3 regions of the Vibrio sp. Vb1554 genome follow, and region 1 is predicted to be linked to each of the others. Evidence: riboswitches for the same ligand, from Rfam matches in the RefSeq annotation. Region 1 holds a riboswitch; each other region holds the start of a gene.
What was found. Region 1 has a riboswitch for thiamine pyrophosphate ahead of thiB (thiamine ABC transporter substrate binding subunit). Riboswitches for the same ligand answer to the same signal wherever they lie in the genome.

Region 1 (2,254 bases):
ACCGGCAAAACCAGTGTCGATGCAAACAGCTTAAGCAGTAATGATTTACCAATAAATTGGCGACGCGAAAGTGCGTGCGCTACTGGAATGGCAAAGCCAACACTGAGCAATGTGGAAAGAAACGCTTGGTAGAAACTGAACTTGGTGACATGTTGATAGTACGGGTCGCCCCATACCACAGACACATCAAGTGAAGGGGCTTGAACAATCAAAGCACCTAGGGCAGAAATAACAAAGGTCGCGATGATCATCGCGACCCCTAAACCTATTTTTGGAACAGAATTCAAAGGTAAAACCTATCTCATTCAGATGAGGATGGAAACGTCAGCTAAAACGTCAATGCGCTTTGCCATTCGCGAATCCAAGACTTACGCATTTTTGCCACTTCATCAGCACTAAAGCTCAACGACTTGCTTGGAACACTCAAAGTTTCAAAACCTTTAGGTAACTCAACGTCAGTGACTGGGTACATCCAGTTACCCGTTGGCATCGCCGATTGGAACTCATCACTTAAAATGAAACTCATAAATTGATCAGCAAGTTCTGAATTTTTTGCCCCTTTCACTTTGGCGGCGACTTCAACTTGCATGTAGTGGCCTTCAGCAAAATTCGCCGTAGCAAACTTCGAATCGTTTTCCGCAATTAAGTGGTACGCAGGTGAAGTGGTGTAAGAAAGCACTAAATCGGACTCACCATTGAGGAACATAGAATACGCCTCAGACCAACCTTTCGTGACCGTTACGGTTTTGCTCGCTAGCTTCTGCCACGCTTGCGTCACATCGTCGCCATAAATAGATTTCATCCATAGCATCAAGCCTTGGCCCGGCGTTGAAGTCCGTGGATCTTGGTAAATCACTTTCAGATCGTCGCGCGTTTCCACCAGCTCTTTCATGCTTTTCGGCGGATTAGCCAGTTTCTCTTTGTTGTACACAAACGCGAAGTAGCCGTAATCGTACGGTACAAACGTCGTGTCACTCCAACCGTTTGGTAACACTGTGTTAGCCGTATCCACACCGTGCTCGACAAGCAGACCGGTTTTCTTCGCTTCTGCCATCAGATTGTTATCCAAACCTAATACGATGTCCGCTTTGCTATTACCGCCTTCAAGACGAAGACGATTCAGAATCGACACACCATCGTCCAACGCTACGAAGTTAACGTCACAGCCACATTTTGCTTCAAAAGCTTGCTCGATTTTAGGACCCGGCCCCCAATCTGCGGCAAAAGAATCGTAGGTATAAATAGTTAATGGGTTTTCAGCAGCAAACGCTGAAGTAGAGGTGATTGCAGCTAGGGCAATCAGATTTAGAGTGGGTTTCACTGCTCGCTCTCCATGAGTATTTCAGAGAAATAAGTTGAGCGGCACAGGGTTTGAGGCGGCTATTAAGGACTTCCAATATCCAGACTCAATTCCTACGCCAGCATTATCTGGTTCAGGTAATACGGGTCCCTAGTTAAACACTTAGGTCTCAGCGCCCCAATGCATTGATTGACTCAATGCTAAATGGGTTTGCTCCCCGATGAGTTGGATGGATTGTAAAGGTATTTGAGTGGTTACACAATCAGCTCACGAACGCTGGTCATAACCCCAACGAGGCACCAAACCTTGCTCAATACCTAAGTGGTCAAGAATTCTCGCCACCATAAAATCCACTAAGTCTTCAATGCTCTTTGGCTGATGATAGAAGCCCGGAGCCGCTGGCATGATGGTGACGCCCATTTGCGACAGTTTGTGCATGTTCTCCAGATGCAGCGTTGAGAATGGTGTTTCGCGAACCACGAGCAACAACTGCCCACGCTCTTTCATCACCACGTCAGCGGCGCGCTCAATCAAGTTGTCCGACATACCGTGTGCTATGGCCGCAACGCTTCCCGCAGAACATGGGCAAACCACCATTTGCTTTGGTGCAGCAGAACCAGACGCAACCGGTGAGAACCAGTCATCTTTACCGCAAACGGTGATGTTATCGGGATTGCAGTTCAGGTGCTCTACCAATGCTTGCTGCACCGCTTCTGGGCCACTTGGCAGCTTAAGATTATGCTCGGTTGCCATCACAACACGAGCCGCCGAAGAAATCAGAACGTAGACATGATAATCCGCCGCAACCAAGCATTCTAAAAGACGAAGGCCATAGGGAGCACCAGAAGCCCCCGTTAATGCCAACGTGATGGCTTTTTTATGAGAGGGTTGTGTTTTGTTTTGCATATCAATCAGGCTTTTTGTTTTAACTGCTCAAGAAGTTTTCCGTGAATA
Region 2 (2,254 bases), on a different contig from region 1:
AATCGAGCCCCATTCGTTGGTCATGGTGCCATCATCGACTGCGTTCACCGCGGTGTGAGCAACCATTTCGCCCATCTTGTCGTGGAATACTGAAGCTTTCTTCGCAACTGAAGTGGTTTCTAGTAAGTGACCACACGCTTCGTGGAAGATTACGCCGCCAAAGCCGTTACCAATTACCACTGGCATTTCACCCGATGGACAAGCATCCGCGCCAAGTTTTACCAACGCTTGTTGCGCGATAGTTTGACCTAGCTCTTTGGCATCAAGCTGTTCACTGAATTCCCAACCAGCAAGAGCGCCAGGACCTTCCATACCAGAAGACTGCTCATTACCTTTTTGAGCGACGGTATTACCAGCAACTCGGATGTAATGACGAGTATCGTCAACGTGTAGACCTTCTGAGTTGAAGATAGACACTTGTTGTTCACGCTGAAGCACGCTGCCAATAAACTGGCTGATATGCTCACTCTCAGCACGTGCGGCTTGGTCAACTTTCAATAGAAACGCGATTTTTGAATCTAGGTTAGCATCCTTACTTAGTGGCATGCGGCAACCATGTTGGATTGGGTAGCGGTTCAAATTCAAAGAACCCGCTGACGCGATTTGCTCACGCTTGTCTTTTGCAGCAAGCAGCGAGGTTACGCGCTTTAGTTCGGCTTCATCTGTGCTGTTGGTGTAACCGTAAAGCACCTTATGACCGAAAAAAAGACGAATACCGATACCAAAATCGATACCCGAGTTAACCTTATCCACTTCACCAGATGCGATCTGGACAGTGTTGGTTTGGTGATGTTCAACGAATAGTTCAGCGAAATCAGCCCCCAAAAAGAGCGCATGATCGATCACTGACTTCGCTGTTACAGAATTAAGCATGAAGTCTCCTTGCTCGATGATCGTCTTAGCCATCCTAATTAACTGTGAAAAAGTTCAACAAAGTTAAATTGGCAATACGTTAAATTTTAACAGTTTTTTAACCTTGTTTTGTGCTAATCCTTGCTTAACGAGACCACGATTATTTATTAAATATTCCAGGTTCTGCTCATTCACCAGAGCGTTGCACTAGTAAATTCCACCCAGCAAACCATTTAGGTGCTTACTTTATCACTCACCTCGCATAATTGAATACTCATTATAATTACGCTCAAAAAACGTATCCCTTCCGCAATGGTCCTGCTATCATCCGAACGAAATAGTCGGGGGGCCACACGACAAGTGTTGGCTGAGATCGAAATTCGAGACCCGTTGAACCTGATTCAGTTAGCACTGACGTAGGGAACTATGCACACTTTGCCTTTCGTCGCCCCTCTTAGGTAAGCGATAGCGATCGAAAAATCGATCTATCTGCAACGGTCAAAGTCAGTTCCTATACGTCTTGTAGTAGGAGCGACCATGACGCAGCAATCACAACCTCATTCACATCACACGCCAGCCTTGCCTACCCCTATCGTATTGACCATCGCGGGCTCAGACAGTGGTGGCGGTGCAGGTATTCAAGCCGACATCAAAGCGATGTCCGCAACCGGCAGTTTTGCTTGCTCGGTAATCACGGCGATTACTTCGCAAAATACCCAAGGCGTTTCTGCGATTTTCCCCATTCCTCTCGACCATGTAGAGAGCCAACTTGATGCAGTATTTACCGACCTCAACATCGTTGCAGTCAAAGTGGGCATGCTGGCAGATTCCAACATCATCAAAGTCGTTGCAGACAAAATTAAGCAATACCAGCCAAAACACCTCGTGATTGACCCTGTAATGGTGGCCACTAGCGGTGATCTATTACTGGAACAGTCGGCAATCAGCACTTTAAAAGAAGAATTGATTCCGCTCGCAGACATCATTACCCCTAACCTACCCGAAGGCGCAGCATTGACGGGTAAGCCAATGCCTCAATCAGAATCTGAAATGAACGATATGATTACCGACCTTCGTGCGCTTGGCGCCAAAGCTATTCTGCTCAAAGGCGGTCACCTTGAAGAAAATGAAAACAGCAACGATCTGCTTATCATGCAAGACAGTGCCGAGTTAATCAGCGCTAAACGCTTTCCAACCAAAAACACTCATGGCACAGGCTGCACGCTGTCTTCTGCTATCGCGTCTTATCTTGGCCAAGGCAACAACCTACACAAAGCGGTGCACCTGGGTAAGCAGTACATCAGCCAAGCTATCGCACACGCTGATGAATTGGATGTAGGTAAAGGCCATGGCCCTGTGAACCACTTTTTTGCGGGTCATACTTATGTTCGCTAACGCGATT
Region 3 (2,254 bases), on a different contig from region 1:
CGTCAATGGACCAAGAGTATAGAAAGGAGCCTCATGACAGTGCTCTAACTGCTCTTCCATGTTCTCTTTGATCATATGCATTGGAACATGACCAGGGCCTTCAATAATCACCTGTACGTCGTATTCCCACGCAACCTTGGTCAATTCGCCAAGAGTACGAAGCTCTGCAAATTGCGCTTCATCGTTAGCATCAGCAACCGAGCCAGGACGCAGACCATCACCAAGAGATAGTGCGACATCGTACTTAGCACAGATTTCACAGATCTCTCGGAAGTGAGTATATAAGAAGCTTTCTTGGTGATGCGCTAAACACCATTTCGCGATGATAGAACCACCACGAGAGACGATGCCAGTAACGCGTTTTGCCGTCATCGGTACATAGCGCAGTAGTAAACCGGCATGGATGGTGAAGTAATCAACGCCCTGCTCTGCTTGCTCGATCAGAGTATCGCGCATCACTTCCCAGTTAAGGTTTTCCGCCACACCATTCACTTTCTCAAGCGCTTGATACATTGGTACGGTACCGATCGGAACTGGACTGTTACGTAGAATCCACTCGCGAGTTTCGTGAATATTACGTCCAGTAGAGAGATCCATAACGGTATCTCCACCCCAGCGCGTTGCCCACACTAGTTTCTCTACTTCTTCTTCAATCGAAGAAGTGACCGATGAGTTACCGATGTTGGCGTTCACTTTGACCAAAAAGTTACGTCCAATGATCATTGGTTCGGATTCTGGGTGGTTGATATTGGAAGGGATAATCGCGCGACCTTCGGCGACTTCTTTACGCACAAACTCGGCGGTAATGTCTTTTGGAAGATTCGCTCCAAAGCTTTGACCCGGATGCTGTTGATTCAGCACTTCATCGCGGTATTGAGCACGCCCCATATTTTCACGCAGGGCGATGTATTCCATTTCTGGGGTGATTATACCTTTGCGAGCATAGTGCAATTGGGTCACACAATGGCCATCTTTGGCACGTCGAATACGTGGTAGATTACCGTAACGAAGATCGTCTAGTGTTTCGTCTTCTAAGCGTTCTTTGGTGTACACCGAGCTTACTTCATCAAGTAGCTCAGTATCGGCACGCTCTTCAATCCACCCTTCTCTCAGCTTAGGTAAGCCGCTATAGAGGTCTATGGTGTGCTCTGGATCTGTGTATACACCCGAGGTATCGTAAACGCGTACTGGCTCATTAGGCTCGAAAATAGGCGCTTCTTTTGTGCCTCCAATAAGGCTATCAGCGAGTGATATTTCACGCATTGGCACACGAATATCTGGACGTGAGCCTTCTACGTAGACTTTGCTTGAATTGGGGTACGGTTGTACCGAGAGTGTATCAATGAACTGTTTTGCTTCCAGTCTCGCTTGTTTGCGACTCGACATAGCATTTTTCCTTGCTTTGTTATACTAGATAAAAAGTAATTGGATAAAAATGCTTGGCGGATAGATGCGACAAGAGGAGTCAAATTAAGGCTAGTTAAAGCTTACGATATTTGCCTGTAACAACATTCGACTTTTGATAGATCAACCAGAAAGAGCTCCGGTGTGAATATCTTCTCTTGTTCCCTTCGCAGATTCTAATCTGATCAGGTTCAACGGATCCCGAATTAACGGTCTCAGCCTTATGGCACTCCGACAAGTGATGTCAGTATATAAAAACGGCTTGGTGAAACCAAGCCGACCTGTTCAATTTTTAACTACTTTGCTAGCTGCGCATCAATAATTGAAAGCCTATCCACGCCGCTGAAATACTTAACACTACATTCAACAATACGTTCAACCCCATCTTAAAGAAAGCGCCCTGCTGCATAAGCAACACATTATCCATCGAGAAGGTGGAAAACGTCGTTAGTGCCCCTAAAAAACCCAAGCCAATCACTTGTCGCCAAGGTTCCGTTGCCAAAAGTTCATTATCGAAAGCTGCTATCAATAAGCCCATCATAAATGAGCCAACAACGTTAACGGTTAACGTACCATATGGAAAACCACGCCCCAATAAAATGACACAAAGTTCAGAAATTAAGTAACGAGAACATGCACCAAATGCACCACCCAATGCAATAAAACCCAAAACGGATAGTTGTCCCATAATTCCCCCAGAAAAGTTAATGGCGACATTGTAATCAAATTTACGGCAATAGTGATTATACAATCTTAGAATTCAGCAAAGTATAGCGCTTAAAACTTATCAAGATTTTAAAAGTTACAGGAGTCACTTTACTTCAATGTACCCCATCAAACCCGTCTTCAT

Region 2: linked by a shared signal. The riboswitch ahead of thiD (bifunctional hydroxymethylpyrimidine kinase/phosphomethylpyrimidine kinase) and the one ahead of thiB (thiamine ABC transporter substrate binding subunit) in region 1 are both predicted to bind thiamine pyrophosphate.
Region 3: linked by a shared signal. The riboswitch ahead of thiC (phosphomethylpyrimidine synthase ThiC) and the one ahead of thiB (thiamine ABC transporter substrate binding subunit) in region 1 are both predicted to bind thiamine pyrophosphate.

The regions. Positions count from the first base shown of each region.
Region 1 covers NZ_JAWPOJ010000015.1:64,104-66,357, forward strand. Annotated here, with positions in the region: gene thiP (thiamine/thiamine pyrophosphate ABC transporter permease ThiP) at 1-287, opposite strand, end outside; gene thiB (thiamine ABC transporter substrate binding subunit) at 329-1,321, opposite strand; TPP riboswitch at 1,394-1,530, opposite strand; gene R8N28_RS13855 (flavin prenyltransferase UbiX) at 1,568-2,206, opposite strand; gene mpl (UDP-N-acetylmuramate:L-alanyl-gamma-D-glutamyl-meso-diaminopimelate ligase) at 2,212-2,254, opposite strand, start outside.
Region 2 covers NZ_JAWPOJ010000017.1:3,831-6,084, forward strand. Annotated here, with positions in the region: gene R8N28_RS14720 (TldD/PmbA family protein) at 1-873, opposite strand, end outside; TPP riboswitch at 1,185-1,292, shown strand; gene thiD (bifunctional hydroxymethylpyrimidine kinase/phosphomethylpyrimidine kinase) at 1,390-2,247, shown strand; gene R8N28_RS14730 (ABC transporter ATP-binding protein) at 2,237-2,254, shown strand, end outside.
Region 3 covers NZ_JAWPOJ010000043.1:26,611-28,864, forward strand. Annotated here, with positions in the region: gene thiC (phosphomethylpyrimidine synthase ThiC) at 1-1,386, opposite strand, end outside; TPP riboswitch at 1,550-1,648, opposite strand; gene crcB (fluoride efflux transporter CrcB) at 1,709-2,092, opposite strand; gene R8N28_RS22135 (multicopper oxidase family protein) at 2,216-2,254, opposite strand, start outside.